4 regions of the Streptomyces lunalinharesii genome follow, and region 3 is predicted to be linked to each of the others. Evidence: riboswitches for the same ligand, from Rfam matches in the RefSeq annotation. Region 3 holds a riboswitch; each other region holds the start of a gene.
The links. Region 3 has a riboswitch for cobalamin ahead of ABD385_RS30570 (CoA-acylating methylmalonate-semialdehyde dehydrogenase). Riboswitches for the same ligand answer to the same signal wherever they lie in the genome.
Positions count from the first base shown of each region.

Region 1: it holds a riboswitch for cobalamin, as region 3 does, so the genes downstream of both, ABD385_RS38645 (CbtB domain-containing protein) here and ABD385_RS30570 (CoA-acylating methylmalonate-semialdehyde dehydrogenase) in region 3, are expected to answer to the same signal.
Region 2: it holds a riboswitch for cobalamin, as region 3 does, so the genes downstream of both, nicT (Nickel transporter NicT) here and ABD385_RS30570 (CoA-acylating methylmalonate-semialdehyde dehydrogenase) in region 3, are expected to answer to the same signal.
Region 4: it holds a riboswitch for cobalamin, as region 3 does, so the genes downstream of both, nicT (Nickel transporter NicT) here and ABD385_RS30570 (CoA-acylating methylmalonate-semialdehyde dehydrogenase) in region 3, are expected to answer to the same signal.

Region 1 covers NZ_BAAARK010000060.1:8,178-15,544, forward strand. The annotation lists gene ABD385_RS38635 (antibiotic biosynthesis monooxygenase) at 1-213, shown strand, start outside; gene ABD385_RS38640 (amino acid permease) at 343-1,752, opposite strand; cobalamin riboswitch at 2,109-2,246, shown strand; gene ABD385_RS38645 (CbtB domain-containing protein) at 2,303-2,521, shown strand; gene ABD385_RS38650 (CbtA family protein) at 2,543-3,295, shown strand; gene ABD385_RS38655 (epoxide hydrolase family protein) at 3,434-4,555, opposite strand; gene ABD385_RS38660 (MFS transporter) at 4,608-6,053, opposite strand; gene ABD385_RS38665 (CGNR zinc finger domain-containing protein) at 6,132-6,689, shown strand; gene ABD385_RS38670 (histidine phosphatase family protein) at 6,762-7,358, opposite strand.
Region 2 covers NZ_BAAARK010000022.1:80,822-88,188, reverse strand. The annotation lists gene ABD385_RS28165 (DedA family protein) at 1-181, shown strand, start outside; gene ABD385_RS28160 (universal stress protein) at 229-1,146, opposite strand; gene ABD385_RS28155 (methyltransferase) at 1,402-2,568, shown strand; gene ABD385_RS28150 (nucleoside/nucleotide kinase family protein) at 2,880-3,536, shown strand; gene ABD385_RS28145 (MarR family winged helix-turn-helix transcriptional regulator) at 3,667-4,449, shown strand; gene ABD385_RS28140 (alpha/beta fold hydrolase) at 4,446-5,294, shown strand; cobalamin riboswitch at 5,364-5,577, shown strand; gene nicT (Nickel transporter NicT) at 5,609-6,808, shown strand; gene ABD385_RS28130 (VOC family protein) at 6,921-7,367, opposite strand, start outside.
Region 3 covers NZ_BAAARK010000027.1:63,103-70,469, forward strand. The annotation lists gene ABD385_RS30560 (enoyl-CoA hydratase/isomerase family protein) at 1-559, opposite strand, end outside; gene ABD385_RS30565 (acyl-CoA dehydrogenase family protein) at 556-1,704, opposite strand; gene ABD385_RS30570 (CoA-acylating methylmalonate-semialdehyde dehydrogenase) at 1,710-3,209, opposite strand; cobalamin riboswitch at 3,409-3,587, opposite strand; gene ABD385_RS30575 (acyl-CoA dehydrogenase family protein) at 3,763-4,908, opposite strand; gene ABD385_RS30580 (AMP-binding protein) at 5,099-6,706, shown strand; gene ABD385_RS30585 (PaaX family transcriptional regulator) at 6,711-7,367, shown strand, end outside.
Region 4 covers NZ_BAAARK010000006.1:303,528-310,894, forward strand. The annotation lists gene ABD385_RS12750 (cobalamin-binding protein) at 1-805, shown strand, start outside; gene ABD385_RS12755 ((2Fe-2S)-binding protein) at 918-1,685, shown strand; partial or broken gene ABD385_RS12760 (tRNA sulfurtransferase) at 1,710-2,456, opposite strand; partial or broken gene cobF (precorrin-6A synthase (deacetylating)) at 2,452-3,018, shown strand; gene ABD385_RS12770 (hypothetical protein) at 3,128-3,496, shown strand; gene nicT (Nickel transporter NicT) at 3,613-4,731, opposite strand; cobalamin riboswitch at 4,765-4,957, opposite strand; gene ABD385_RS12780 (DUF5134 domain-containing protein) at 5,343-5,993, opposite strand; gene ABD385_RS12785 (PepSY-associated TM helix domain-containing protein) at 5,990-7,367, opposite strand, start outside.

The sequences.
Region 1 (7,367 bases), on a different contig from region 3:
CTCGGCGTGCCCGGATACCTCAGCCTGTTCCTCTCGAACGTGCTGAGCGTCGCCATCCTGACCTGGCTGCTGCTGCCGTTGATCAACCGGGTCCTCGCCTTCTGGCTGGTGCCCGACCGGGCGCGGCGCAGGCGCACCGAGGTGGCGGGCGCCGCGCTGGTCGCGCTGTGCTGGGTGGCGTTCCTGGTGCTCTTCGCCGTGACCACGGGCTGAGCGGGGCGACGGGCCCCGTCCCGACCCCCGCGGTGCCGTCCGACGGTACGGACACCCGCCGCACGCGCGGCGGCCCGCCCGTGGAGGCTGTCCAGGGGCGGGCCGCTGCGGTGCCGGTCGCGGTGGCGACTACGGCTGGGGGGTACGGAGGTCGCGCCGGTGCTTGAGGCGGTCCGCGCCGATCAGCGCCGCCACTACGACCGCGGTGCCGAGGAGCTGGTGACGGCCGTCCGAGGAGGTGGCCATCACCGCGAAGACGCCGAGGATGGCCGCCAGCGCCACCCACGTCAGGTACGGGAAGCCCCACATCCGCACCAGCAGCAGCTCGGGCGACTCGCGCTCCAGGCGGCGGCGCATCTTCAGCTGGGTGAGGCAGACGATGGTCCAGACGACCAGCACCGAGCAGCCGGCGATGTTCAGCAGCCAGGCGAACACCGTGGTCGGCCAGATGATGCCGGCGATGACGGCCGCGAAGCCGAACAGGCAGGACGCCACCACCGCGGCGGCCGGCACGCCGCGGGTCACCTTGCTCAGGATCCGCGGACCCTGGCCCCGGGTGACCAGCGAGTACGCCATGCGGGACGAGCCGTAGATGTTGGCGTTCATCGCGGAGAGCAGTGCCACCAGCACCACGACCTGCATGATCGTGCCGGCCGCCGGGATGCCCAGCCGGTCGAGCACGGTCACGTAGGGGCCGGCCGTGGCGACCTTCGGGTCGTTCCACGGGACCAGGGTGACCACCACGGCCATGGAGCCGATGTAGAAGACGGCGATGCGCCAGACGGCGGTGCGGACCGCGCGGACCACGTTGCGGCTCGGGTTGTCGGACTCCGCCGCGGCGATGGTGACGGTCTCCAGCCCGGCGAACCCGGAGATGGTGGTCAGCAGCCCGGCGGCGAGGCCGGCGGCGCCGGTCGGGAAGAACCCGCCGTGGTCGGTGAGGTTGCCGGTGCCGGGGGCGTTCCCGAACACGCCGAGGATGCCGAGCACGCCCAGCACCAGGAACGCCACGATCACGGTGACCTTGATGGTGGAGAACCAGAACTCGAACTCGCCGAAGTTCTTGACCGCGGTCAGGTTGCTGGCGCAGAAGAACACCATGAAGACCGCGACCCAGCCGTAGGCCGGCAGGAACGGCACCCAGGAGTGCATGATGGCGCCCGCCGCGGTCGCCTCGGCGGCCACGCCGGCGCACAGCATCAGCCAGTACATCCAGCCCGAGGTGGTGCCCGCCCAGGAGCCGAGTTCGGCCTCGGAGTGCACCGAGAACGAGCCGGTGGACGGCCGGGCCGCGGACATCTCCCCGAGCATCCGCATGATCAGCATGACCAGTGCGCCGGTGGCCGCGAAGAGGAGGACGATGGCCGGTCCGGCGGTGGCGATGCCGACCCCGGACCCCACGAAGAGTCCCGCGCCGATGACGCCGCCGAGCGCGATCATCGACAGGTGGCGCTGTTTGAGGCCGTGGGACAACGGGGGTGCAGGGTCCTGCACGGCCCGCGGGGAGTCCTGGGGTGACCGGGTGGTACTCCGAGTCATGGGCGTGCCCGTTCGTTGCTTGAGACGATCATTGAGCCCACGAGTGTGCGGCGACACGGTGCGTGAGCGACGGGAACGTTCGCTATTCGGACGCCGTGTTCACACATGGTGAATATGCGGACACAGTACCGGAGGGGCGACATCCGGTTCGTGCTCGCCCGGGGCGGGCCAAGAGGGCGCCGCGGCACGGCTGTTCACCTCGGGGCGGGCCGTGCGGCGCCCTCGCCCGCCGACGAGCCACGCCAGCGGCCCGTGCGGACGCCGGCCTCGCCGCCGGCCACCCGCCACTGACCTGCACGACCACGGGCCGCGCCGCCCGCCTCGACAACCGCGCACCCACCGGCGGCCCGGTCTTGGCCATGCCCCTGTCACGCGGTACCGTCTCCTCGATATCGACGACGGCGAGGCGGAAGCCGGTGGGAATCCGGCACGGTCGCGCCACTGTGAACGAGACGCCCCCGCGCGCCGGGAGCGTCCGCGAGTCAGACCCGCAGCCGCCGTCCAATGCACCACCGAGATGGGACGCGAACTCCCAGAGGAGGGCCCTGCCATGGCGCAGTCCGTCGCCCAGCCGACCGCCACCACCGCCGTACCCGCCCCGCTGCCGCTCAAGGCGATAGCGCCCTGGGCGGTCTTCTTCGGCATCCTGATGCTCGTCCTGCTGTACTTCGTCGGCGCCGAACAGGGCGCCACCTCCGTGTTCAACGGCACGGACGTCCACGAGTGGGTGCACGACGCCCGCCACCTGCTCGGCTTCCCCTGCCACTGACGCGAGGGACGCCGCACACCCATGAACTCCGCAACGGTCAGAAACCTCCTCGTCCGGGGCATGCTCGCCGGCCTCGCCGCCGGCGTGCTCGCCCTCGTCGTCGCCTACCTCCTCGGTGAACCCAGCGTCAACAGCGCGATCAGCTTCGAGGACGCCCACTCCCACGAGCACGAAATGGAAGTGGTCTCCCGCTCCCTCCAGTCCACCGCCGGCCTCGCCACCGGCGTCCTGGTCTACGGGGTGGCCTTCGGCGGCATCGCCGCGCTCGCCTTCTGCTTCGCCCTCGGCCGCGTCGGCCGCTTCGGCCCGCGCGCCACCGCCCTGCTGCTGTCCGGCTGCGCGCTGCTCGCCGTCTACGTCGTGCCGTTCCTGAAGTACCCGGCCAACCCGCCGTCCGTCGGCGACCCCGACACCATCGGCCAGCGCACCACCCTGTACTTCCTGATGATGCTGCTCAGCGTGCTGCTGGCGATCGGCGCCACCCTCCTGGGCAAGCGGCTCGCACCCCGCCTGGGCACCTGGTGGGCGACCGTCGTCGCGGTGGCCGCCTTCGCCGTGGCGGTCGGGCTGGCGTACGCCTTCCTCCCGGTCATCAACGAGGTGCCGAAGGACTTCCCGGCCGCGCTGCTGTGGCGGTTCCGGCTGGGCGCCCTGGCCATCCAGACCGCCCTCTGGGGCGCGTTCGGGCTGCTCTTCGGCGAACTCGCCGAACGCCTGCTGCACCCCCGGCCCGCGACGGCCGCACCCGGGGCGGCGGTGCCCGCCCCACAGTGACACCGCCCGTACCGAGAGGGCCCTCCGACACCGTCGGGGGGCCCTCTGGCGTTCCCGGGGAGAACGTGCCTGCGCCCCTTCCGGGACCTGGACGCAGCATCCCCCGGGCGCGGGCTTCCCAGGGGATGGCACGGACCGTCAGCGGAACAGGCGGAAGAACCCGCGCACCTGCTTGACCAGCGACTCCGGCTGCTCCAGCGCGGCGAAGTGGCCACCATGCGGCAGCTCCTCGAACCAGCGCAGGTCGGTGAAGCGCAGCTCGGCCTCCCGCCTCGACGGGCGGGTGATGTCGCGCGGGTAGACCGACAGCCCGGATGGCGCGGTCACCTTGTCTCGGAAGTTGGCGAAGCTCTCCCAGTACAGGCGCGCCGACGACGTGGCCGACGCGGTGAACCAATAGACGGAGATCTCGTCGAGGATCGTCTGCCGCGACAACGCGTCCTCGGGATGGCCGTCGTTGTCCGTCCACGCCCAGAACTTCTCGGCGATCCAGGCGGCCTGCCCCGCCGGGGAGTCGGTGAGGCCGTAGCCGAGCGTCTGCGGTCGGGTCGCCTGGATCGCCGAGTACCCCCGGCCGGTGCGCTGCATCTCCTTCTCGGCCTCGAGATTCGCCAGCTCCGCGGGCGTCGGGTCGTCGAACGTGCCCGCCGCCACGGATCCCAGGTTCAGGTGCACGCCGGCGACCCGCTCGGGCGCCACCTCGCCCAGCGCGCCGGACACCGCCGAACCCCAGTCACCGCCCTGCGCGCCGTACCGTGCGTAACCCAGCGAGACCATCAACGTGTCCCAGGCGCGCGCGGTGCGCGTGATGCCCCACCCGGTCGTCGAGGGCTTGTCACTCCAGCCGTACCCGGGCAACGACGGCGCGACCACGTGGAACGCGTCCGCCGGGTCACCGCCGTGCGCGCGCGGGTCGGTCAGCGGGCCGAGGACCTGTAGGAACTCGAGTACCGAACCCGGCCACCCGTGCGTGAGCACGAGCGGGAACGCGTCCGGCTCCGGCGAGCGGACGTGCAGGAAGTGGATGCCCAGCCCGTCGATCGTGTCGCGGTACTGCGGGAACGCGTTCAGCCGCTCGGCGAACCCGAAGTCGTAGTCCTCGGCCCAGCTGCGGCAGAGCTCCTGCGCGTACGCCAGCGGCAAACCCTGTGACCAGTCGTCCACCGGCTCGCGCTCGGGCCACCGTGTCCGTCGCAATCGTTCCCGCAGGTCCGCGATCTCGGCTTCGGTGATGCTGACCTCGAACGGCTCGGCGGACATGGCAAGGCTCCTTACTGGTCAAGGCGTTATCGGATCAGTTGCGGGTGGACCGTCATCGCGGGCTCCCACGCGTGGCGTCGGGTTCGGGGCGGCGGTCGGCGGTAGGGCGCCGGGTCAGGCTGAGGACGAGTCCGGCCAGGGGGAGTGCCGCGAGCACGGCGAGGGCCACCGGCACCGGCACGATGCCGGACAGACCCGCGACAGCGGCCGGACCGATCCCGCCACCCAGGGCGTTCATGAAGTTGAGCAGGCCCAGTGCGGTGTCGCGGTCGTCCGCGCCGACCAGGTCCGGCGCGAGGCTCACCAGTACGGCTTGGGCGCCGGCGAACCCGCACACGGTCAACGCCATGCCGACGACAACGGGGATCGGCCCGGTGAAGATCGCGACCACGAGCACGCCGACGACGGTGAGTGCCGCAAGCCCGGCCGACACCTGCCAGCCGATGAACCGGTCGGTCAAGGTGCCGACGAGCCGCCCGGCCAGCACCGAGCAGGCGGCGGCCGGGACCAAGAGCACGCCGGCTTCCAGGGGGCCACCGCCCGTGGCCTGCTCGATCAGGGACGGGGCGCGGAACAGCACCCCGTAGTAGCCGGCGAAGACGGTCCCACCGATGAGCCCGGCCGCCAGGAAGCCGCGGGATGCGATCACCCGCCTAGGCACGAACCCGTCGGGCGTGCTTCGCACGCGCCGCCACAGTCCCACGGCGGCGAGCGCCCCGGCGGCAGCCACGACGAGCGTGACCGGAGCGGGCAGGCCGACCGAGTGCGCCTGCAGCAACGTGATCAAGGAGCCGGCGAGTACCGACAGCACGGCCGCGCCGACGATGTCGAGTCGCCCGGTCGAGCCGTTGCGCTCGCCGCCACCGCTCCGCGTCAGCGCGCGCCTGCTCGGCAACGCGGCCAGCAGGAGGGGCAGCGCGAGGACCGGGATCGCGAGCACGGCACGCCACCCGAGCCATGCGGTCACCGCCCCGCCCAACAGTGTTCCGCACCCCGACGCCGTCGCGCTGGCGGCCGCGATGATTCCCAGGGCGCGGATCCGTTGCCGCCCGGGAAGGGCGGTGGCCGCGGCAAAGACGGCGATCACGGTCGCGCCCGCCCCGGCGCCGCCGATCAGTCGGCCGACGATCACGACGGACAGTGTCGGCCCGACTCCGGCGAGCGCGGAGCCCGCGGCGAGCGCCACGACCCCGGCGACGAGGACCTGGAAGGGGCTCCACCGGACCAGCAGCCGACCCGCGACCGGCATCGCGAGCGCGGAGGTCAGCGACCACGCGGCGAGAATCCATGCGGTGGCCCCGAACGGCACCGCGAGCGCGCGGCCGATGGCCGGCAGGGCCACCGACGGCGCTCCCAGTGCCACGTACATCGGCAGCACCAGCATCCCCAAAGTCAGCCCCAGCCGACGCCCGTCCGGGGCATCGGATCGCTCCGGTGCCGGGGCCGCTCCAGACGTGATCGTCTGCGGCGTCGTCCCCTGCCAGGTACGTTGTGACATGCTAAAGCTCCTTTGCGTGTAACATTATGGAGCAGTGAGGAGATACGTCAAATGCAGAATGCGTATTACAGTCCATTGGTGGTCCAGACGGCCGTCGACCTGGCCAACACCTTGAGGCCGATCAAGGGAGAGGACGCGCTGGAGACCGTGGAGCAGCTCCAGGACTTCCTTGACGACCACCCCGCGGCTGAGCCTCCGAGTTCGGCCGCGAACCAGGGGACCGGTCCGCGGCATCTCACCCGCGCCGACCTGGCGGAAGTCCGCGCGTTGCGCGAGACGGTGCGTGCGGTGCTCGAACGGGCGAACGCGGACGCGGTCGAAGCTGCGGCTCTGATCAACGACGGTCTGCGTCGCAGCCGCGCCACCCCGGTACTGCGCCACGAGGACGACCGCTGGTGGACCGAGGTGACCTCCGACACCGACCGCTGCTCGGCGCACCTTGCCGCGACGACGCTCAGCGCACTGGCCTCCGTGATCGCCACGCTCGGTCCCGCGCGTCTCGGCGTATGCGCCGGGCCGACCTGCCGGGCCACTTTCGTGGACCTCTCGCGCAACGGCTCGAAGCAGTACTGCACCCGAACCTGCTCGCACCGGGCCAGCGTCGCGGCCTACCGGAGTCGGCGCAGCCCGCGTTGAGCGCCGGCACCTGACCCTGCCGGGCCGGCTCCGGGGTTTCGTCTCGCCGGCAATCGGCGTAGACAATCGGCGTCAGGGGGCGTCCGCTTCGTCGGGCGCGTCCAGGGCACGCCCGAGCCGGAGGTTCCAGCGCCCGGATCGGCCGGTGAACTCGGTCGCCGTGAGCGGAGGCACGTCGATCCGCCAGAACGCGGCCTCGGGAGCCCCCAACACGCCGACCACCACGGCCCGGACGACCTCCGGTTCGACGACCGCGACCGTCCGCCCGTCGTGCCCGCCACAGTCGGCCCACCACCGCGCCACCCGCGCGCACAGGTCCCGCACCGACTCACCGCCGTGCGGTGCCGCGCCCGGATCGGACAGCCACAGCGCCAGCTCCGCGGGCTCCGCGGCCGCCACCTCGTCCAACGTCCGCCCCCGCCAACGGCCCACGTCCCAAGCGGCCGGTTCCGCCTCCGGGCCCGACGGACCGGCGAGGCCGAGCGCCGCGGCGGTCTCCCGACAGCGAACGGTGGGGGAGACGTGGACCCGGTCGGCGGCGGGCAGCGAGCCGGCAGCCGCGGCGGCCCGGGCCGCCCCGGCGGCATCGAGCGGGGCGCCTTCGTCGAAGCGGGCCCGCCGCAACGCCGGGTTGCTCGCGGGGGAGACGAGGATGACACGGCTGGTCACGTGGGAGTT
Region 2 (7,367 bases), on a different contig from region 3:
CTGGTCGGCGCTGGCCGGCCTGGCCTGGGCCGCGTACAGCGTCAGCCTGGGCTACTTCGGCGGCCACTGGCTCGGCGCCTCCTGGATGAGCACCGCCCTCTCCGTCCTGGCGCTCTTCATAGCGGGCTCGGTCGCCGTGTACCTCATGCGGCGCCCGGAGCGGCAGCCCGCCGCGCACTGACCGCCGGCCGGCGAGGGCGTCAGCGCACCCCGCGCCCGGGGGCCGACCTACCCGCCGCTCCCCGCTCCACCGTCGTCGTCCGCGGTCTCGGGCACCACCGCGACCGGACAGACCGCGTGCAGCAGCACCGCGTGCGCCACCGACCCCAGCCGCGGGCCGACCGGCAACCGCCGCCGGTGCCGGGCCACCACCAGCAGGTCGCTCCCCACCGACGCGGCCACCAGCTGCCCCGCCGCGTCCTCGGCCCGCAACTGCACCGCCACCTCCACCCCGGGGTGGCGCGCCCGGTGCGGGGCGAGCGCGTCCGCCAGTTGGAGGGCGAGCGCGTCCTCGTAATCCGGCTGCGTGGACTCGTAGACCGCCGCGTACTCGAAGGCGGGCGGCAGCAACATCGGCCAGGTGTAGCCGGAGACGACCCGCAGGCGGGCGCCCCGGCGGGCGGCCTCGGCGAACGCGAAGCCGATCGCCGCGGGCTCGTCGGAGGCGGCGTCCACGCCCAGGGTCACCTGGCGGACGGCCGGCGGCACCGCCTCGCCGTCCGGCCCCCGTTCGGTGCCGGCGCGGTCCGGCCGCGGCACCACCACGACCGGGCAGGCGGACCGGGCGGCGCAGGCCAGGCCGTTGGAGCCGAGCAGCAGGCTGGCGAACCCGCCGCGCCCGCGCGAACCCAGGACGAGCAGCTGGCCCTCGGCGCCCAGCGCGGGCAGCAGGGTGTCGGCCAGCCCGCTGAGCGCCCGGAACTCCACCTCCGGCAGCGCGGCCAGGAACGGCCGGTCCCGCAGGTCGGCCAGTACCGCGTCGCCGCCCCGTTCGCCGGCCGCGGCCCGCTCGGCGGTGGCGTACGGCCACACGTGCACGATGCGCAGCGGCGCCGACCGCACCCGGGCCGCCTCGGCCGCCCAGCGCAACGCCCGCTCGCTGTCCGGGGATCCGTCCACACCGACGATGACCGGCGAGGTGCCCATACATGCCTCCACCCATGAACCCGTTGAGGACCGCGTACGTCTTGTTATGTCTCGGTGCGCCTGGCTAAGCATCGGTACGTACGAGTACACCCGAGTGCGTCCGCTTACGCCGCCGTACGACCCATCCTGCCCCGGCGCCGCCGGAGCGCACAGGGACGAAGGTCCCGCCGCCGGCACCGAGTAGAGTCGAACGTCCCCACCCCGCCCCTCCCCCGCTCCGGCGCGGATCCGAACCACTGACACGAGGCACCCGCGGTGAACCACCCCCCGGTCGTCGAATGGACCGAGGACGACCACGTCCGTACCGCCCGTTGGCGTTCCGAGAACGGCGCCCGGCCACCCCGCCGGATCGCCCTCGCGGACGACCGCACCCGGGCCGACGAGGCGTACCGGCTCGCCTGCGAGGGCACCGCGCTGCTGTGGCGCGGCGACTTCCACAACGCCCGCCAGCTCCTGACCGCGCTGGCCCGCCGGGTCGACCGCCGGCCGCGCAAGGCGCCGCCCGCCGACGTCACCCAGGCGTTCCACCTGCACCGCGCCGCCCAGAACCAGCGCGCCCGCGTCCTGGGCATGCTGCTGGTCCCCCTGGACGCGGAGCTGGCCGTGCCGCTGCACCGCGCCCCCGACGTCCGCGAGGCGTGCGCCCGGGCCTTCGGGGCGCCGCAGGAGGTGACCGGACTGCCCGCCGGCGCCGCCGCCGACACCGCCGTCCTGGTGTCCCTGCGGGAACTGCTCGGCGTGATCGGCGCCAACGAATGGCGCCGCAAGGGCGTGGAGGTCCCGGCCCTCGGCGGCGACCGGATCCACCCCCACTACGGCGTCTTCTCGCCGGCCCGCGGCGAGTACGTCGACCTGGTCGCCGAGGCCCCGCTGCCCGGCCGGGAACTGGCCTTCGACATCGGCACCGGCACCGGCGTACTGGCCTCGGTGCTGGCGCGCCGCGGGGTGCGGCGGGTGGTGGCCACCGACCAGGACCCGCGCGCCCTGGCCTGCGCCCGGGAGAACACCGCCCGGCTGGGCGTCGCGGACCAGGTGGAGGTCGTCGAGGCCGACCTCTTCCCGGCCGGTCGCGCCCCGCTGGTCGTGTGCAACCCCCCGTGGGTGCCCGCCAAGCCGACCTCTCCCGTGGAGCACGCGGTCTACGACCCCGGCAACCGGATGCTGCACGGCTTCCTGGGCGGGCTCGCCGACCACCTGACCCCGGGCGGCGAGGGCTGGCTGATCCTCTCCGACCTCGCCGAACACCTCGGCCTGCGGGCGCACGCCGAACTCCTCGACGCGTTCGCCGAGGGCGGTCTGACCGTCCTGGACCGGCTCGACATCGCCCCCCGCCACCCGCGCGCCCAGGACGCCGCCGACCCGCTCCACGTGGCCCGGGCCGCGGAGGTCACCTCCTTGTGGCGGCTGGGCGCGGCGGACTGACGGGGCGGGGCCCACAGTGGCCCAGCCCCCTCCCGCGCAACCGGGCCCGGCCCCGCCCGAACTCCGCCACTTCCGCCCGCCGTTGTTCCCCGGCGGCCCGCACCCGGCATCCCTCCCCCGCGGCGTCCGGCGCGCGGCCGCGACCGCGTTCGGTGTCGGTGTGCGGCCGACTCCGTGGGGCGGGCCGGGAGACGAAGGGGGACACGCCGAAGATGCCGCCGGCCGCACACCGGGCGGAATCGGACGCCGGCCGCCCGGCCTTCCCGACCACCCGGCGAGCACCCCCGCCCATCAGGCACGATGGACCCATCATGAACCTCGACGACCTCGTGGCCCGGGCCCGCCGGCTCGCCGCTTCGGCGACGCCCGGCCGACGCCGGCTGCTCGGCATAGCCGGGCCGCCGGGCGCCGGAAAGTCCACCCTCGCCGTCCGACTGGCGGCGGAGCTGACCGGCCAGGCCGTGCTCGTGCCGATGGACGGCTTCCACCTCGCCGAGGCGGAGTTGCGCCGCCTGGACCGCACGGACCGCAAGGGCGCGCCGGACACCTTCGACCCGGCCGGCTACGCGGCCCTGCTGGCCCGGCTGCGCTCCCCGGAACCAGGCACGCCCGTCTACGCGCCGGCCTTCGACCGCCGCATCGAGGAGCCGGTCGCCGGCAGCATCCCGGTGGCGCCGCACATCCCGCTCGTCATCACCGAGGGCAACTACCTCCTGCTGCACTCCGACCCCTGGGCGGGCATCCGCGAACTGCTCGACGAGGCGTGGTACGTCGAACTGGACGCCCAGGAGCGGGTGAGCCGGCTGATCGACCGGCACGAGCGGTACGGCCGCCTGCGGGTCGACGCCGAGGACTTCGTCCGCACCTCCGACGAGGCCAACGCCCGCCTGGTGGCGGCCACCCGCCCCCGCGCCGACCTCGTCGTCTCCTTCACCACCGACGAGGCGCCGCCCCCACTGGACGACTGACCCCGCCCGACTCCGCCCCGCCGCACGGCACTTCACCCGCCCGCGACGGCCCCTCAACACCCCTTCCGAAATGACATCACGGATGCCATCATGACAGCATGGATGTCATCACGGGGTGGGGGAACGGCACATGGAGGGGACCATGGGGCGGGACGCGGGGCGGGACCTCGGGCGGGACGACGCAGCGGACGACGCAGCGGATTCCCCGGCGGCCGTAGCAGGCGCCGCCGAGGAATCCGAAGAAGTCGAAGCAGTCGAAGTCTCCAAAGCCGCCGAAGCAGCTCAGGAAATCGGGGTCGCGCAGGGGGACGCGGGGATCGCCGAGGAGCTGCTGTACGACGTCATCCGGCGGCTGCGGCCGCTCCAGCGGACGATCGTGCGCGCGGCGGAGCGCACGCTGGACGGCACCGGTCTGACCGCCGGCGAGCGCACCCTCCTCGACGCGCTGCGCACCCACGGCCCGCGCACCGTGCCGCAGTTGGCGCGCTCCCTCGACCTGGACCGCCAGCCGGTACAGCGCTGGGTGAACCACGCGGCGGAGCTGGGCCTGGTCGTGACGACCGCCAACCCCGCGCACCGCCGCTCGTCGCTGATCCGGCTCACCGACGAGGGCACGGCGATGATGCGCGGGGTCCAGGAGGCCGAGGCGGGGGAACTCCGCCGCGGGCTCGCCGACCTGTCGGCCGGGGAGGTCCGCACGGCGCTGCGGGTGCTGGACCGGATCGGTGAGGAATTCCGGCACTTGGCGGACGGCTCGCGCGTTCCACCGGAGGAAAGCGGCGATCCCGATGAGCGGGACACCGCCGCACCGGTCACCGCACACGTCCCCATACCGCCTCGAACCGGCCACGGACCAGCGGCGCCCACCCGTCCGACCGACCGCCCGACGCGCACAGAACGGCCCGCAGAATGACGCACGACTTCCAGGCCTGGTCCGAGATCGACAACGACACCGTGCCGGTCGACGACGGCGAGCTGTTCTACGAGACGGCCGGCTCCGGGCCCGCGGTGGTGCTCCTGCACGACGGGATGCTCGACCAGCGCATGTGGGACGAGCAGTTCGCCTGGCTGGTCAACTCCGGGCTGCGGGTGGTCCGCTACGACTTCCGCGGCCACGGCCTGTCCTCCACGGTGACCGGAGACTGGGCCAACCACGACGACCTGGTGGCCCTGCTGGACGCGCTCGACATACCGCGCGCCGTCCTCGTCGGCCTCTCGCACGGCGCCCGGGTGGCGCTGGACACCGCGCTCGCCCACCCCGACCGGGTCACGGCCCTCTTCCTCGCCTCCCCCGGCATCAGCGGTCGCGCCTTCACCGACCCCTTCCTGCTGGAGCACATCCGGGAGCAGGTCGCCGCGCTCGACGAACAGGACGGCGTCGAGCGGTTCGTGGAGCACTTCCTGCGGATGTGGGTGGACGGGCCGCACCGCGCCCCGTCCGGCGTGCACTCGGGCTTCCGGGAGCGGATGCGCGCCTCCGCGTCCGCCAATGTCGAGGTGCACGCCGACGGCGCGGGCGCGGGCATGCCCCTGGAGGTCGGCGCCTTCGACCGCCTGGGCGAGATCCGGGTGCCGACCACCGTCCTCGACGGCGACCTCGACTCCTCCGACATCTCGGCGAACGCCCACGCCATAGCGCTGGCGGTCCCCGGCGCCCGCCGGATACGGGTACCGGCCGCAGGTCACATGGTCAACTTGGAGAACACCCCGCTCTTCGACCACGAACTGCACGCGTTCCTCTCCGCCCTGGCCCTGTGATCCGAGCCGCCGGCACCCGGTGACGGCCCGCACCGGCCACCGCGCGTGGCCGGTTCTCACGGGTGCCCGCTACAGTGACCGGGCCGTGGTGTTCGGGAAGACCGGTGCTGGACCTCGTGTCCGAAGCCGGCGCGGCCCTCGCCACTGTGATCGGGGAGTTTCCGCCCCTCTGCGTGCGCGCCCAGTGCGCGCACGGCGCCACTGACCGCAGCCTGCGGCCGGGAAGGCGGGGCGGACGCGGGCACCCGTAAGCCAGGAGACCGGCCACGGCATCTCACGAAATCATCCACGAGGTGCTGGAGCGTGATGGCCGGATGGCCCTGTCCACTGATACCCCGGACGACTTCCCTTCGTCCCGCAACTCCCCCGTCCTCGGCATACCCGGATCCCCCGGGTCGTTCCGCTGGCAACGTCGCGACACGGTCCGCACCGCGGGACTGATGGCCGTGATCGCCGCCCTGCACGTCGTCGCCTTCGGTGTGCTCTTCCTCCTGGTCGTGCCGGGCCACTACACCGTCGGCAGCCAGGTGTTCGGTGCCGGGCTCGGCATCACCGCCTACACCCTGGGCATGCGGCACGCCTTCGACGCCGACCACATCGCGGCGATCGACAACACCACCCGCAAGCTGATGGCCGACGGCAAACGGCCCGTCTCGGTGGGCTTCTGGTTCGCCCTCGGCCACTCCAGCGTGGTGGTCGCGATGGCCGCGCTGGTGGCGGGCGGCGCCCAACTCGCCGGCACGCTGATGAACGACGGCTCCCGGGCGCACCAGACGCTCGGCCTCCTGGGCACGACCGTGTCCGGTACCTTCCTCTACCTGATCGCCGCCCTCAACCTGGTCGCCCTGCTCGGCATCCTGAAGGTGTTCCGGGCGATGCGCACGGGCACGTACGACGAGCAGGAGCTGGAAGCGCAGCTGGATTCCCGCGGGTTCATGAACCGCGTCCTGGGCCGGCTCACCAAGTCCATCAGCCGCCCCGGCCAGATGTACCCGCTGGGCTTCCTCTTCGGGCTCGGCTTCGACACCGCGACCGAGGTGACGCTGATGGTGATGGCGGGCAGCGGCGCCGCGGCGGGCCTGCCCTGGTACGCGATCCTCTGCCTGCCGCTGCTGTTCGCCGCCGGGATGAGCCTGTTCGACACCCTCGACGGCACCTTCATGAACTTCGCGTACCAGTGGGCGTTCGCCAACCCGGTGCGCAAGGTCTACTACAACCTCACCATCACCGGGCTGTCGATCGCGGTCGCGTTCCTCATCGGCACCATCGAGCTGGTGACCGTCCTGCACGACAAGCTCGGCCTCGACGACCCGCTGACGGGCGGCATCGCCTCGCTCGACCTGAACAACGTGGGCTTCCTCATCGTCGGCCTGTTCGTCGTGGTGTGGGCGGCGGCGCTGGTGTACTGGCGACTGGGCGGCGTCGAGAAGCGCTGGACCGCCCGCTCCCAGGACGCACCGGCCACCGCGGACGCCCTGCCGGCGCCCGGCACGCAGGGGTCCGACGCCCCCTAGTCCCGGCCCCGCACCGGAAGAACACCGAACACCACGACCGCGTGGTGCGGCCGTCCCCACTGCCCGTAGGGGACGGTCGCACCACGCGGTCGGTGTCCGTGCGGGCCGCGCCTCAGGTGGCCGAGCCGGCCGCCGCGCCGGTCAGCAGGTCCGGGCCCCAGCGCTGAAGCGCCGCCGCCAGGTCGAGGGGCCGCAGCCGGTCCGCCTCGTCCGCCCCCGGCCAGTCCGCCCGGGGCACCCGCCACATCACCTCGAACTCGTTGCCGTCCGGGTCCCGGGCGTAGAGCGACTTCGAGACCAGGTGATCGCTGGCGCCGACCAGCGCGCCCCGCTCCCGCAGCCGCGCCGCGATCGCCGCGAGGTCACCGAGCGTCCCGACCTCCCAGGCCAGGTGGTAGAGCCCGATCCGGCCGCTCTCCGGGCCGGGCGCATCGGGCCCCACCGCGAACAGGCCCAGATCGTGGTCGTTGTCCGAACCGGGCGCGCTCAGGAAGGCCGCCCGCCCCGGAATCTCCACGTCCACCGTGAACCCCAGCACCTCGGTGTAGAACGCCACCGA
Region 3 (7,367 bases):
CGAAGTGGTCGGCGAGGCCGCACAGCAGGGCGTCGGCGGCGCCGATCGCGGTGCCGGTGAGCGCGAGGTGGGTGCCGAGTTCGCCGGGGGCCAGTCCCAGCAGGTAGGTGCCGCCGACGTCCGGGACGAAGCCGATGCCGGTCTCGGGCATGGCGATCTTCGAACGCTCGGTGACGAGGCGGACGTTGCCGTGGGCGGAGAGGCCGACCCCGCCGCCCATCACGATCCCGTCCATGACGGCGACGTAGGGCTTGGGGTAGCGCGCGATGCGGGCGTTCAGCCGGTACTCGGCGCGCCAGAAGGCCGCCGAGGCGGTGCCCCGGGCGCGGGCGTCCTCATAGATGGAGCGGATGTCACCGCCGGCGCACAGGCCGCGGTCCCCGGCACCCGTGAGGACCACGGCCGCCACGGCGGGGTCCGTCTCCCAGGCACGCAGCGCGGCGTCGATGCGTTCGACCATGGGGTGGGTGAGGGCGTTGAGGGCGCGGGGCCGGTTGAGGGTGATGCGGGCGGTGCGGCCCTCCTCGGTCAGGAGGACGGGCTCGTCGGAGTCGGTCACCGCAGGGCCTCCGTCAGGCCGCGGGCGACGATCACGCGCATGATCTCGTTGGTTCCTTCCAGGATCTGGTGGACTCGCAGGTCACGGACGATCTTCTCGATGCCGTAGTCGCTGAGGTAGCCGTAGCCGCCGTGCAGTTGCAGGGCCCGGTCGGCGACCGTGTAGCCGGTGTCGGTGGCGAACCGCTTCGCCATCGCGCAGAGTTGCGGCGCCTGCGGGTCGCCGCGGTCCAGGGCGTGGGCGGCCTGGTGGACCAGGGCGCGGGCGGCGGTGAGTTCGGTCGCCATGTCGGCGAGCCGGAACTGCAGTGCCTGTGCGTCCAGCAGGCGCCCGCCGAACGCCTCGCGGTCGGCGAGGTGGACCAGGCTGCGGTCCAGTGCGGCGCGGGCGCCGCCGAGGGAGCAGGCGGCGATGCCGAGCCGGCCGCCGTTCAACCCGCTCATGGCGATGCGGAAGCCCTCGCCCTCGCGGCCGAGCAGCCGGTCGGCGGGCAGCCGCACCCCGTCGAGGATCACCTGGCGGGTCGGCTGGGCGTTCCAGCCCATCTTCTTCTCGTCGGGGCCGAACGACAGGCCGGGGTCGTCCTTGTCGACGAGGAAGGCGGAGACGCCGCGCGCGCCGTCGTCGCCGGTGCGCGCCATGACGAGGTACGTCTGGGAGGCGCCGGCGCCCGAGATGAACTGCTTGACGCCGGTGAGGACGTAGTGGTCGCCGTCGCGCACCGCGCGGGTGCGCAGGGCGGCGGCGTCCGAGCCGGCGCCCGGTTCGGTCAGGCAGTAGCTGCCCAGGTCCTCCATGGCGCACAGGCGCGGCAGCCAGCGCCGGCGTTGGGCGGCGTCGCCGTAGTGGTCGATCAGCCAGGCGACCATGTTGTGGATCGAGACGAAGCCGGCGATGGACGGGCAGCCGGACGCCAGGGTCTCGACGATCAGCACCCCGTCCGTGCGGCCCAGTCCGCTGCCGCCGTGTTCCTCGCGCACGTAGATGCCGCCCAGGCCCAGGCCCGCGGCCTTGCGCAGCACGTCGACGGGGAAGTGCTTGGCCTGGTCCCAGGCGACGGCGTGCGGGACGAGGTGGTCCTGGGTGAAGTCCAGCGTGGCTTCGACGAGGGCGAGTTGGTCCTCGGTGAGCGAGGTGGTGGTCACGGCGCTCAGCCCATCGTCGGGAGGGTGAAGCTCGCGCCCTCCTTGGTCCCGGAGGGCCAGCGCGAGGTGACGGTCTTGGTGCGGGTGTAGAAGCGGATCGCGTCCGGTCCGTGCTGGCCCAGGTCGCCGTAGCCGGAACGCTTCCAGCCGCCGAAGGTGTGGTAGGCCACCGGCACCGGAATGGGCACGTTGACGCCGACCATGCCGGTGTTCACCCGGCGGGTGAAGTCGCGGGCGGTGTCCCCGTCCCGCGTGAAGAGCGCCACGCCGTTGCCGTACGGGTGCTCGCTGGGCAGCCGCAGCGCCTCCTCGTAGTCGGCGGCCCGTACGACGCACAGGACGGGCCCGAAGATCTCCTCGCGGTAGACGCGCATCTGCGGGGCGACGCGGTCGAAGAGCGAGGGGCCGGCGAAGAAGCCGTCCTCGTGGCCGGCGAGGGTGAACCCGCGGCCGTCCACGACGAGTTCGGCGCCCTCGTTGACGCCGATGTCGACGTAGCGCCGCACCCGGTCCAGGGCCTCGCGGCTGACGAGCGGGCCGAAGTCGGCCTGGGGGTCGTCGCTGCGGCCGATGCGCAGCTGCCCGATGCGTTCCTTGAGCCGCTCCACCAGGGCGTCGGCGGTGGCCTCGCCGACGGGGACGGCCACGGAGATCGCCATGCAACGCTCCCCCGCCGAGCCGTAGCCCGCGCCGATCAGGGCGTCGACGGCCTGGTCGAGGTCGGCGTCCGGCATCACGATCAGGTGGTTCTTGGCGCCGCCGAAGCACTGGGCCCGTTTGCCGTGCGCGGCGGCGGTGGCGTAGAGGTGCGCCGCGATCGGGGTGGAGCCGACGAAGCCCAGGGCCCCGACCCTGGGGTCGGTGAGCAGGGTGTCGACCGCTTCCTTGCCGCCGTTGACGACGTTGAGGACGCCCGGCGGCAGCCCCGCCTCCAGGAAGAGTTCGGCGAGCCGCAGCGGCACCGAGGGGTCGCGTTCGGAGGGCTTGAGGATGAAGGAGTTGCCGCAGGCCAGGGCGGGGGCGGCCTGCCACAGCGGGATCATCGCGGGGAAGTTGAACGGGGTGATGCCGGCGGTGACGCCGATGGGGCTGCGCAGGGAGTGCACGTCGATGCCGGTGCCGGCGTTGTCGGTGAACTCGCCCTTGAGCAGATGGGGAATGCCCGCGGCGAACTCCACCACGTCCAGGCCGCGCTGGAGGTCGCCGTGGGCGTCGGCGACGGTCTTGCCGTGCTCGGACGACAGCATCCGGGCCAGCGACTCCCGCTCCCCCTCGACGAGTTGGAGGAACTTCAGCAGCACCCGGGCGCGGCGCTGCGGGTTCCACTCGCCCCACCCGCGCTGGGCCTCGGCGGCGTCGGCGATCGCCGCCTCGGTCTCGGCGCGGCCGGCGAGCGGCACCCGGGCCTGGACGGCGCCGGTGTTGGGATCGTGCACGTCGCCGTAGGTCCCCGAGACGCCCGGGGTGTGCTTGCCGCCGATGAAATGTGCCAGTTCACGGACCATGAATGCCTGCTCTCCGTCAGGTGCGATCCGGGGATGGCGCGCGGACCCGGCACGGTCGCCGGAAGCGGCGCGTGCGGGCAGCGCGGGATGCGCAGGGCCGGGTGACCGTCAGACGTCGGTGCGCGGCACCCATACGGTGCGCCGGTCGGGGGCGCGGGTGCGTGCCGGTGCCATGCGTGTCTGCTCCATCCTCGTGGACAACACGGAACATCCCGCGGCCGGTATCCTGACTCCCGGATCAGCACGCGCTCCCCGGCCTTCCCGACGGAACTCTCCGTCAGTGGCCGGTCTCGTTCGGGGAGCGCATTCCCCGGTCACAGTGGCGGGACCGCGCCGGAATCGCACCGGCTTCCCTGCACCGCGGGCCTTGGTCACGACGATATAGTTGGACGTCCTAGTAAGTCCACCCTCGACGGCCGTCGGCGGCATCGGACGCGCCGGAGAGCGGTCCGGCGCGAGGCCGGCGCGGCGACCGGCCCCCGCCCGATCACCGGCCACGACGGGGCCGCCGGGGCCGGTCGGGGCCGGACGCGACATCGTGCGCGGCGACGCCTCAGACCGGCTGACGACCGGCCTCGCGGTACAGCTCCTTGGCGATCAGGGAGCGTTGGACCTCCGTGGCGCCCTCGTAGATGCGCGGTGCGCGGACCTCGCGGTAGAGGTGTTCCAGCAGGTGGCCGCGGCGCAGCGCGCGGGCGCCGTGGATCTGGACGGCGGCGTCGACGACCTCCTGTGCGGTCTCGGTGGCCAGGAGCTTGGCCATGGCCGAGCGGCGGGCGATGTCCGGGGCGCCGCGGTCGTAGGCGGCCGCGGCCGCGTAGACCAGGAGGCGGGCGGCCTCGACGCGGGTGGCCATCTCGGCCAGTCGGTGGCCGACGGACTGGAGTTCCCTGAGCGGCCCGCCGAACGCGGTGCGCGTCCCGGCGTGCGCCAGCGCGGCGTCCAACGCGGCCTGCGCCATGCCGACCGCGAAGGCGCCCACGCTCGGCCGGAAGAGGTTCAGGGTGCGCATCGCCACCCCGAAACCGCCGCCCACGTCGCCCAGCACGTCCGCTTCGGTCACCGGCGTGCCGTCGAAGACCAGGGTGCCGATGGGGTGCGGGCTGAGCATGTCCAACGGCTCGCCGCCCAGGCCCGGGCGGTCGGCGGGGACGAGGAAGGCGGTGATGCCGCGGGCACCGTCGGCGCCGCCGGTGCGGGCGAAGACGGTGGCGAAGTCGGCCTCGGGGGCGTTGGAGATCCAGCACTTCTCGCCGGTGAGCCGCCAACGGCCGGGCCCGTCGGGCGTGGCGGCCAGGGCGAGCGCCGCGGCGTCCGAGCCCGCGCCCGGCTCGCTCAGCGCGAAGGCCGCGACGGCCCGGCCGGCCGTCACCTCCGGCAGCCAGCGGGCCCGTTGGGCGTCCGTCCCGGACTGCAGGATCGGGCAGGTGCCCAGTCCCTGGAGCGCCAGCGCGGTCTCCGCCTCCGTGCACTCCTGCGCCAGCGATTCGCGCAGCAGGCACAGGTCCAGCGCCCTGGGGCTGCCGCCGTCGGGGAAGAGCCGGGCGAGCAGGCCCAGTTCGCCGAGGGCGGCGACCAGGGGCCGGTTGATCCGGCCCGCCCGCCCCTGCTCGGCGAGGGGGCGCAGCCGTTCGGCGGTCCGGGCGCGCAGCTCGGCGCACCACTGCTGTTCCTCCGGTCCCAGTGCGAATGCGGTCACGAGGCGGCTCCCTGGTGGCGGACCGGGCACGGCGACGGCCCGGCGGCTGGATATCGCGGTCTGTTGACTGCCGTCACGAAGACGTTACGCTGACGAGGATCCGTACGGCAGTCCTCCCCGGTCCCCGCACCCGACCACCACCCCTCCCCGGCCGCGCGGCGGCCACCCGGCCCAAGGGGGCGCACCCCGCATGGAGCTACGGTCCTCGGCCCACACCGACACCTTCGCGCGCGATCGGCTACCACCGCCGGAGCAGTGGCCGCACCTCACCGACCTGGGCTATCCGGACCGGTTGAACTGCGGCGCCGAACTCCTCGACGCCACCATCGCCCGACTGGGCCCCAACCGCCCCGCGGTCCGCGACGCGCACGGTCGGGCGTGGTCCTACGGGGAGTTGCAAGCCCGCGTCGACGCGATCGCCCACGCCCTCACCGGCCCGTTGGGCGTCGTGCCGGGCAACCGGGTGCTGCTGCGCGGCCCCACCACCCCCTGGCTGGCCGCCTGCTGGCTCGCGGTCATGAAGGCCGGCGCGGTGGCGGTGACCGTATTGGCGGCGCACCGGCCGGAGGAACTCGCCACGATCTGCGGGCTCGCCCGGGTCCGGCACGCGCTGTGCGCCGCGGACGCGGTCAGCGACCTGGTCCGGGCGGGCGTCCCGGGGCTGCGCATCACGACGTTCGGCGGGGACGGCCCGGACGACCTGACGCGGTGCGCCCGGCCCGGCGGCGCGCCGTACGAAGCGGTGCCGACCGCCTCCGACGACGTCGCGCTGATCGCCTTCACCTCGGGCACCACCGGCCGCCCCAAAGGGTGCCTGCACTTCCACCGCGACGTCCTGGCCATCGCGGACACCTTCTCCGCGCAGGTGGTGCGGCCGCGACCGGACGACGTGTTCGCCGGCAGCCCGCCGCTCGGCTTCACCTTCGGGCTCGGCGGTCTGGTGGTCTTCCCACTGCGGGTCGGCGCCTCGACGTACCTGGCCGACTGGAACGGGCCGGAGCGGCTGCTCGCCGACGTCGCGGCGCACCGGATCTCGGTGCTGTTCACCGCGCCGACCGCCTACCGGGCGATGCTGCCCAAGCTCGCCGGGCACGACCTGGGCTCGCTGCGCCGCTGCGTGTCGGCCGGCGAGAACCTGCCGGCCGCGACGTGGCGGGCCTGGCACGAGGCGACCGGCCTGCGGATCATCAACGGGATCGGCGCCACCGAGCTGTTGCACATCTTCCTGTCCGCCGCCGACGACGCGATCCGGCCGGGGACGACGGGACTGCCGGTGCCCGGCTTCGAGGCGCGCGTGGTGGGCGCGGACGGCCGGCCGGTGCCGGACGGCGAACCGGGGCTGCTCGCGGTCCGCGGCCCGACCGGCTGCCGCTACCTGGCCGACCCCCGCCAGACCGGCTACGTCCGCGACGGCTGGAACCTCACCGGCGACACCTACGTACGGGACCGGGACGGCTACTTCCACTACGTGGCCCGCGCGGACGACATGATCATTTCGGCCGGGTACAACGTCGCCGGCCCCGAGGTCGAAGACGCCCTGCTGCGGCACCCGGACGTCACCGAGGCGGCGGTGGTCGGCCGACCCGACGAGGACCGCGGTCAGCTGGTCGTCGCCCACGTGGTGCTGCGGGACGGCGTACCGCCCGGGCCGGAGACGGTCGGCGCGCTCCGGGCGTTCGTCAAAACGCAGATCGCGCCCTACAAGTGCCCGCGCGAGGTGGTCTTCCACACCGCGCTGCCGCGCACCCCGACCGGCAAGCTCCAGCGGTTCCGGCTGCGCTCCCGGGAACTAGAGTGACCCGGTGAGCGACGAGCAAGCCCAGCACACCCCGCGGTCCCTGATCGTCACCTTCTACGGGGCCTACGGGCGCGGCGGCACAGCGGACCACCCGGGCGCGCCCGGTCCGGTGCCGGTGGCCGCGCTGATCCGGCTGCTCGGTGTACTCGGCGTGGACCCGCCGTCGGTGCGGTCCGCGGTCTCCCGGCTCAAGCGCCGCGGGCTGCTGGTCCCGGAGCGCACCACCGCGGGCGCCGCCGCGTACGGCCTGTCGGAGGCGGGCCGCCAACTGCTGGCGGACGGCGACCGCCGGATATTCGGGCGGCCGACCGGCCCACCGCCCGCGGGCTGGGTCCTGGCCGTCTTCTCCGTCCCCGAGGAGGAGCGGCACAAGCGCCACCTGCTGCGCTCCCGACTGGCCCGCCTGGGCTTCGGCACCGCCGCCCCCGGCGTGTGGATCGCCCCCGCACACCTCTACGAGGAGACCCGGCACACCCTGGAGCGGCTCCAACTGGACTCCTACGTGGACCTGTTCACCGGTGCCCACGCCGGTTTCACGCCCACCGCACGGGCCGTGGCCCGCTGGTGGGACCTGGACGCGCTCGCCGCGCGGCACCGCGCGTTCCTGGCGGCGCACGAACCGGTGCTGGAGCAGTGGAACCGGCGCCGCTCCGTTCCCCCC
Region 4 (7,367 bases), on a different contig from region 3:
CGTCGTCACGACTGCCGAATTCTCCGCGGATGACATGACCAGCCGGGAGATCTCCGACGCGGTGGGCGGCGCCGCCCACGCCGGCTCCTCGCTCTACGGCCTCGACACCCAGGCCCTCGCGGCCCTCGCCCCGGAGGTGATCCTCACTCAGGACCTCTGCGCGGTGTGTGCGGTGTCGTACAGCAGCGTCTCCCGGGACGTGCGGGTGCTGGAGGCCGACACCAGGGTGCTGAGCCTGGAGCCACGGACCCTGCACGACGTGCTGGACTGCCTGGTCACCGTCGGCACCCTGCTGGGCGTGCGGGAACGCGCCGAGCGGCGCAGGCAGGACCTGCGCGCACGCCTGGCGACGGTGGAGCGGCTGACCGCCGGTCGTCCGCGGCCGCGCGTGGTCGCCATCGAGTGGCTCGATCCGCTCTGGCCCGCGGGGCACTGGGTGCCTGAGCAAGTCACCTGCGCAGGCGGCACACCGCTGCTCGCGGCCCCGGGCGAGCACACCGAACCGATGGAGTGGAGTGCGGTACGCGCCGCACGTCCCGACGTCGTCCTCGTGTTGCCCTGCGGCTTCAGCCCCGACCGCACGGTGCGGGAGCGCAGTCTGCTCACCGAACTGCCTGGCTGGGACGAGCTGCCCGCCGTGCGCACGGACGCCGTCTGGATCCTCGACGGTCCCGCCTACTTCAACCGGCCCGGTCCGAGGGTGGTCCGGGGCGCGGAGGTCCTGGCGCACGTCCTGCACTCCGTGGAGGCGGGCGCCCCCGTGACGGCAGGTGAGGCCGTCCGACTGTCCGCGGTGGAGGGGTGACTGGCAGAGTGGCCGGGCCGGCGCCGGGCCGGCACGTGAACCGAACCATCCGGCCCGGGCCGGCACCCTCCGGCTCCGGTTGCCCGGGCTCTCACCGAGGAGGACAGGACCCATGCCGCAGGAGTCGATGACGGCGATCCTCAACCGCAGCGCCGCCGTGGGACCGTTCTTCGCCGTACGGACTGACGCCGGAGCACCACGGGAGCACGGTTTCCTCCCCTTGGGAGAGCTGTACGGCGAGAGTTCCGCACCGGCGCTACGCACCCGCGTGGCGGCGGTGGCCACGCGACTCGGCGTGACGGAGCCGCGGATCGCGGCGTCCCTCGTCTACCAGGGACTGGCCGGACGCCTGTGGTCGATCGCCCTCGCACCGGCGGTCCTGGCAGGACGCGTCCCCGATCTCGGCGGCGGCGCCCTGTGGTGGCATCCGGACCGGAGCACACCGGACGAACTCTGGCTCCCGTCCCCGTCCCCGTCCCCCGCCCCCTCCCCAACTCCGTCCACCTTGGCGTCGGCCTCCGGGGAAGAGCTGGCGAGCGGGCTGCGGGCGGCCGTTCTGCACGGTCATCTGATGCCGCTGCACCGGGCCGTCGGCGCGGTGACCCCGATCTCCTCCCGGTTGTTGTGGGGCAATGCGGCCTCGGCACTGGTCGGCACCCTCCGCGTACTGGAGGGATGGTGCCGCGGCGCAGGCCGCGGGGAGGTGGCGGAGCGGGCCGTGGCACTGGCGGCGGCCGTGCTGGAAGACCCACTGCTGCGCGACACGGGCACCTTGGATCCCGCCGGCCCCGCATTCTCCCGGCGCAGTTGCTGCCTGTACTACCGCGTGCCGGGCGGAGGGCTGTGCGGGGACTGCGTGCTGCGGCGGACCCGACGGTAGGACGGCGGCTCCGCATCCAGCCGGCTACCTCCCACCGTCGTCGACCTGGCGCCCGACCTCCGCCGTCACCTCCACGACCCTCGCCGCCCCGGCGTCCTCCCCCGGCAGCATCACCTGGACGTTGCCCAGCAGGGCCTCGGTGACCTCGTCGAGGTCGAGGCGCTTCTCCACCGCCCGTAGCCGGGGAAGTTCGGCCCGCGTGCTGGCCCGCGGCGGGGCGAGCAGTCGGCAGCAGTCCTCGTCGGGCAGCACCGAGACGTCGGCCGTGCCGATGGACCGGGCCTCGTCGATGATCTCCTGCTTCTCCCAGCCGATCAGCGGACGCAGGATCGGCAGGTCGGCGGCCTCGTCGACGGCGACCAGGTTGGCCAGTGTCTGGCTCGCCACCTGCCCCAGACTGTCGCCCGTGACCAGGGCCTGGGCCCCGGTGCGCACGGCCAACACCGAGGCGGTGCGCACCATCAGGCGCCGCTGGGCGACGACTTGGAATCGGCCGGCGCCGGCCACGGCGAGTTGCTTCTGGGCCTTGCCCAGCGCGATGACGTGCAACCGGCCGGCCGGCTGGTAGCGGTTCAACTCGCGGGCGAGGGCGTACGCCTTGTACACCGACGAGGGGTTCGTGTAGGGAGCCCCGCTGAAGTGCACGAAGTCGCAGGCCAGGCCGCGGCGCATGGCACGGTGGGCGGCCACCGGGGAGTCGTAGCCGCCGGACAGCAGGACCAGGGCCCGGCCGCTGGCTCCCACGGGCAGCCCGCTCAGGCTCGAGGACCGGGCGGGCTACACCGCCGCCGTCCATGACTGGCGCGGCCGCCGCGCGGACGTGTACGAGCGGTTGCTGACCGACGAGCTCGCCGCGGGCGAGACCGGCGCGTTCCTGGTGTGGGGCGATCCGGCCCTCTACGACAGCACGCTCGGCATCCTCGCCGAGGTCGAGGCGCGGGGAGCGGTCTCCTTCGCGGTCGAGGTGGTGCCCGGCATCAGCAGCGTCTCCGCGCTCGCCGCCCGCCACCACATCCCCCTGAACCAGGTCGGCCGCCCCCTGCACATCACGCCCGGCCGCAGGCTCCCGGACGTGTGCGCCAACGACGACGGCGACATCGTCGTCATGCTGGACGCCGGCGAAGCGTTCACCCAGTTCGAGGCGGACGACGTCTGGATCTACTGGGGCGCCTACCTCGGTACCCCCGACGAACTCCTCGTCGCCGGTCCGGTGCACGAAGTCGCCGACCGGATCAGGCAGTTGCGCAGCGAGGCACGGGCCCGACACGGCTGGATCATGGACACCTACCTGCTCCGCATCGTCGACACGGACGTCGAGGACGGAGGGGAGTGAGGGTGGTGGCGCCGGCGAGCACGTTCCCCTGCGCAAGGCATCGCGACGGTCACCGTCTTGGTGTGCACCGCCCGAAGCCCAGGGGCGAGGCGACGAACGGAGGAACGTAGTGGCCAGGCATCGCCCGCCACGCCGGATCACGCTCGGCGGCCGTACGGCCGTCGCGCTGCCTCTGGAGGAGTACGAACAGCTGTTGGCCAGTCGGCGCCAGGTCGGTGGTCAGAGCGCACGCCTCCGCGTACTCGCCCAACAGGTCAAACACGACCGGCGGTTCTTCGACGAACTCGCGCAGCTGGTGAGCGATCCCGCGAACAGGTGCTGCCAGGCGCCGAACGGCGATGCCCGGTCCCAGGACGGGGCCGAGGACGGGTGTTCCCTCCACATCGACGAGGAGTCCGGCGTCGCCCCGGACGCGTCCGGCTGCCTGCGCCGTGCGGTCGCGGCGCTGCTCCGACGTCACCGGAGCGAACTCGACTGAGCGGCCCGACGGCAGCCGCCCGGCGCGCCGCCGGGCCGTGGCCTGTTGCCGAACCGCATCGGGCCCCGGACGCACTGCCGGAGCCCGATGCAGGAGCCAGGTGCCTGCCGTGGTGTTCAGTTCGTTCCGGTGGACTTGGCGCTCCAGCGGTGTTCGACCTTGGCCAGGCGCCAGTAGGTCAGGGCGCAGGCCCAGACGACGACGAACAGGCCGACGATGAAGTAGCCGACGTTGTTGAGGTCGAGGGCGGAGACCCAGTCGGTGACGCCGTCCCGCCAGCCGAGGTCGTCGTGCAGGACGCCGACGAGTTCGATGGTGCCGATGACGAAGGCGACCGCGATGGACAGCCCGGTGATGGTGAGGTTGTAGTAGACCTTGCGCACGGGGTTGGCGAAGGCCCAGTTGTAGGCGAAGTTCATGAAGGTGCCGTCGAGGGTGTCGAACAGGCTCATTCCCGCCGCGAACAGCAGGGGCAGGCAGAGGATCGCGTACCAGGGCAGGCCCGCGGCGGCGCCGGATCCGGCCATGACCATCAAGGCCACCTCAGTGGCGGTGTCGAATCCCAGGCCGAACAGCACGCCGACCGGGTACATCTGCCCGGGGCGCTTGATGGACCTGGTCAGGCGGCCCAGGATCCGGTTCATGAACCCGCGGTTGGCGAGGTGCTTCTCCAACTCGTGCTCGTCGAACTGCCCGGCGCGCATGGCCTTGAAGACCCGGTGGATGCCGGCCAGTGCAACCAGGTTGAGGGCGGCGATGAGGTACAGGAACGTGCCCGAGAGGCTGGTGCCGATGACGCCGAGGGTGAAGCGGGTGCCTGAGTTCTCGTCGACGAGGGTGCCGGCGACCTTCGCGCCGGCGGCGATGAGACCGGCCAGTGCCAGTACGAGGGAGGAGTGACCGAGGGCGAACCAGAAGCCCACGGAGATGGGGCGTTGGCCGTCGGCCATGAGTTTGCGGGTGGTGTTGTCGATGGCGGCGATGTGGTCCGCGTCGAACGCGTGCCGCATGCCCAACGTGTATGCGGTGATGCCGAGTCCGACGCCGAAGACCTGCTTGCCGACGGTGTAGTGGTGCGGCGCGACCAGGGTGACCAGGATGGCGAAGGCCACCACGTGCAGGGCGGCGATCGCCGCGAACAGGACCCCCGTGCGTATCCAGTCCGAGCGCTGCCAATGCGGCGGGAGGGTGGATCCGGCGGAGTGCGGCTTCGGGGAGTTTTCCAGCAGGGGCATATCAGGCAGCCTCTCCAGCACCTCGTGGATGGGTCGTCATGCGGTGCCGTGGCCGGTCTCCTGGCTTACGGGTCAAGCGTCCGCGCACCCGCCTTCCCGGGCACGTGATGCCCAGTGGCGCCCGCCGTTCTGGGCGGGAGTGGTAAGAGGACTTCCCGATCACAGTGGCGAGGGCCGCTCCGGTTCCGCACCGGTCTTCCCGAACACCACGGCGGCAAAAACGGTAGGCCGGTAATCGCCCCTCGACAACCTTGCGCAGTTGCGTAAGCTGTGCAACCAGGGGGCGCGTGCGCGCACAAGAGGGCGCACCTTTGAGCCAGCTGTGCACCTCACGACTCACGAAGTGGTCGAAGTGCGCATATCGCTCAACGAGGCGGTCGGGGAGGCCAGTTCAAGGGGACCTCCGCGCCGACGTCCGGACTCCGGCTGGTCCGGCTGGTCCGGCTGGTCCGGCAGCGTGGCGGGGAGGAGACCGGGACGGGGCGGGGGGCAGCCGTCGCCTGCGCTCCACTGCCGCCGTGCCGCCCGGCCGTCCTGCCGCCTCGCGGTCCGTCCTACCGTCTGCCGCCCTGCCGCCCTGCCGCCCTGCGTTCCACCGGGTCGTCGCCCGGTCACGCCATGAGGGCGAACATCACCGCCATGCCCAGGCCCATGGCCGCATGGCAGGCCGGATCGAGCGCACCGCCGACGTGGCGTACGGCCGCCTCCGAACCGTCCGCGCGGCCGGATCGCGCCACGTCGAAGGCATGGGCCAACCAGCGCAGGGCCACTACCGCCAGGACTACGGCGAGCAGAACGGCGGCCAGGCGCTGGCCCGTGCCGGTGAGGTGCATCGTCGCGGCGCCGACGGATGCCGACATGTCCATTCCGGGCATGTCGGCCATGGCTCCCCCACCCCCGGTGGCCGTCATGCCGGAGGGGTCCATCGCGGCGACCATCCACGCCATCGCGCCCATCATCACGACGTGCGGCAGGGCGGCCAAGGACGCCTTCGCCCGGTGCGAGGCGTCGGCGCGGAACAGGGCCGCGCCGGCGAACCACAGGGCACCCGCGACGAAGAGCACGACTTGCGGCCCCGCCGGCAGGTCCATGCCCCACGGCCACACCATCGCGATCATCGCCAGTCCCATGGCGGCGTGCAGCAGGTGGTCCACCCGGTGGGTTGCGGGCTTGCCGGGGGCCAGGCCCGACCACAGGCCGTAGAGCGCGGGGAGGGCGAAGAGCGCGCTGAGCAGCCAGCGCAAGCCGGTCGCGGCGATCACGCGGCCGCCCCGAGGCGTCGCCGACGCACGGCATCGACCGTCAAGTCCACGATGAGGAAGGCCAGTAGGGGCAGTCCGAACAGCGGGAGGAAGTAGCCGACCACGGCGATCACGACCACGGCCGGCGCCAGGACCGCTCCGGGTATCCGGCGCCAGGCACCGCGCGCGGGTGCCCGCCCGAAGGAGGGACCGCCCGAGCGGGTGGGCCGGCGCAGCCACCACATCCGGTACCCCCAGAGGACCATGGCGATCAGGCCGACGGCGAGCAGGGCCAGGGCGATCTGGTTGGCCAGGCCGAACAGCAGACCCATGTGGGCGTCGATGCCCCAGCGGGTCAGCTTGGCCAGGACGGGGTAGTCGGCGAACTTCAGTTTCGCGGTCACCTCGCCCGTGGCGGGATCGACGGCCACCGAGTCCTGACGCTCCGGCCAGGAACGGGTGTTCTCCTTGACGACGTACGCCGATCCGCTTGCGGTGGGCGGTGTGATGACGAGCAGTCCCCGCAACCCGGCGTCGTGCGCGGCGGCGGCCACCGCGTCGATGCCGACGTCCTTCGCGCCGGTGGTCGCGTGCGTGCCGTGGCCGCCCGACGGATGGGCCGTGGACACGGCCGGGGTGCTGCCGCCGAGCGCGTCCTGGAGCGCGCCGATGCTGGCTCCGGCGTGCTGCGACCAGGTCATGCCGGTGGCGGACAGGCCCAGCAGGCCGATCGAGGCCCACAGGCCGACCACCCCGTGCCAGGACAGCGTGCGGCGCCGCCCCTTGGCACCACCGCGCGGCAGCAGAACCCGGCGCAGCCGCTGCCGGGTGCGGGGCGCCCCGAGCCACAGGGCGAGCCCACCCAGCACCTCGACCCACAGCCAACTGGCGGCCAGTTCACTGTAGTTGCGGCCGAAGTCGCCCAGGTGCAGGGTCCGGTGCAGGCTGTCCAACCAGGCACGGACCGGCAGCCACTGGCCCGAGGTCCGCAGCGTGCCGAGCACCTTGGTGTCGTACGGGTCGACGAACGCGGTCAGGGTGTCGCCGTCCGGCAGTCCGGGCTTGTCGAAGACGACCCGTGTGCTGTCCGTGCGGCCGGGCCCGGGACTGACCGACACGACCGTGCCGTCGGGCACCGCCCGCCGGGCAGCGGCCACCTGACTGGCCAGCGAATCCGCTTCTCCCCGCGGCGTGACCGCCAACTCGTGCTTGTAGAGCACCGACTCCAGTTGCGGAGTCGCCGTGTACATCAGTCCGGTCACCGCGGCGACGAGCAGGAAGGGCCCGACGAGGATGCCCGCGTAGAAGTGCAGCCGCAGCAGCAGCGGACGCAGGCCGCTCCAGACTCCCGGTGCGGTGGTCGTCTTGGTGGCCGTCTCGCCTCCGGCGCAGGAG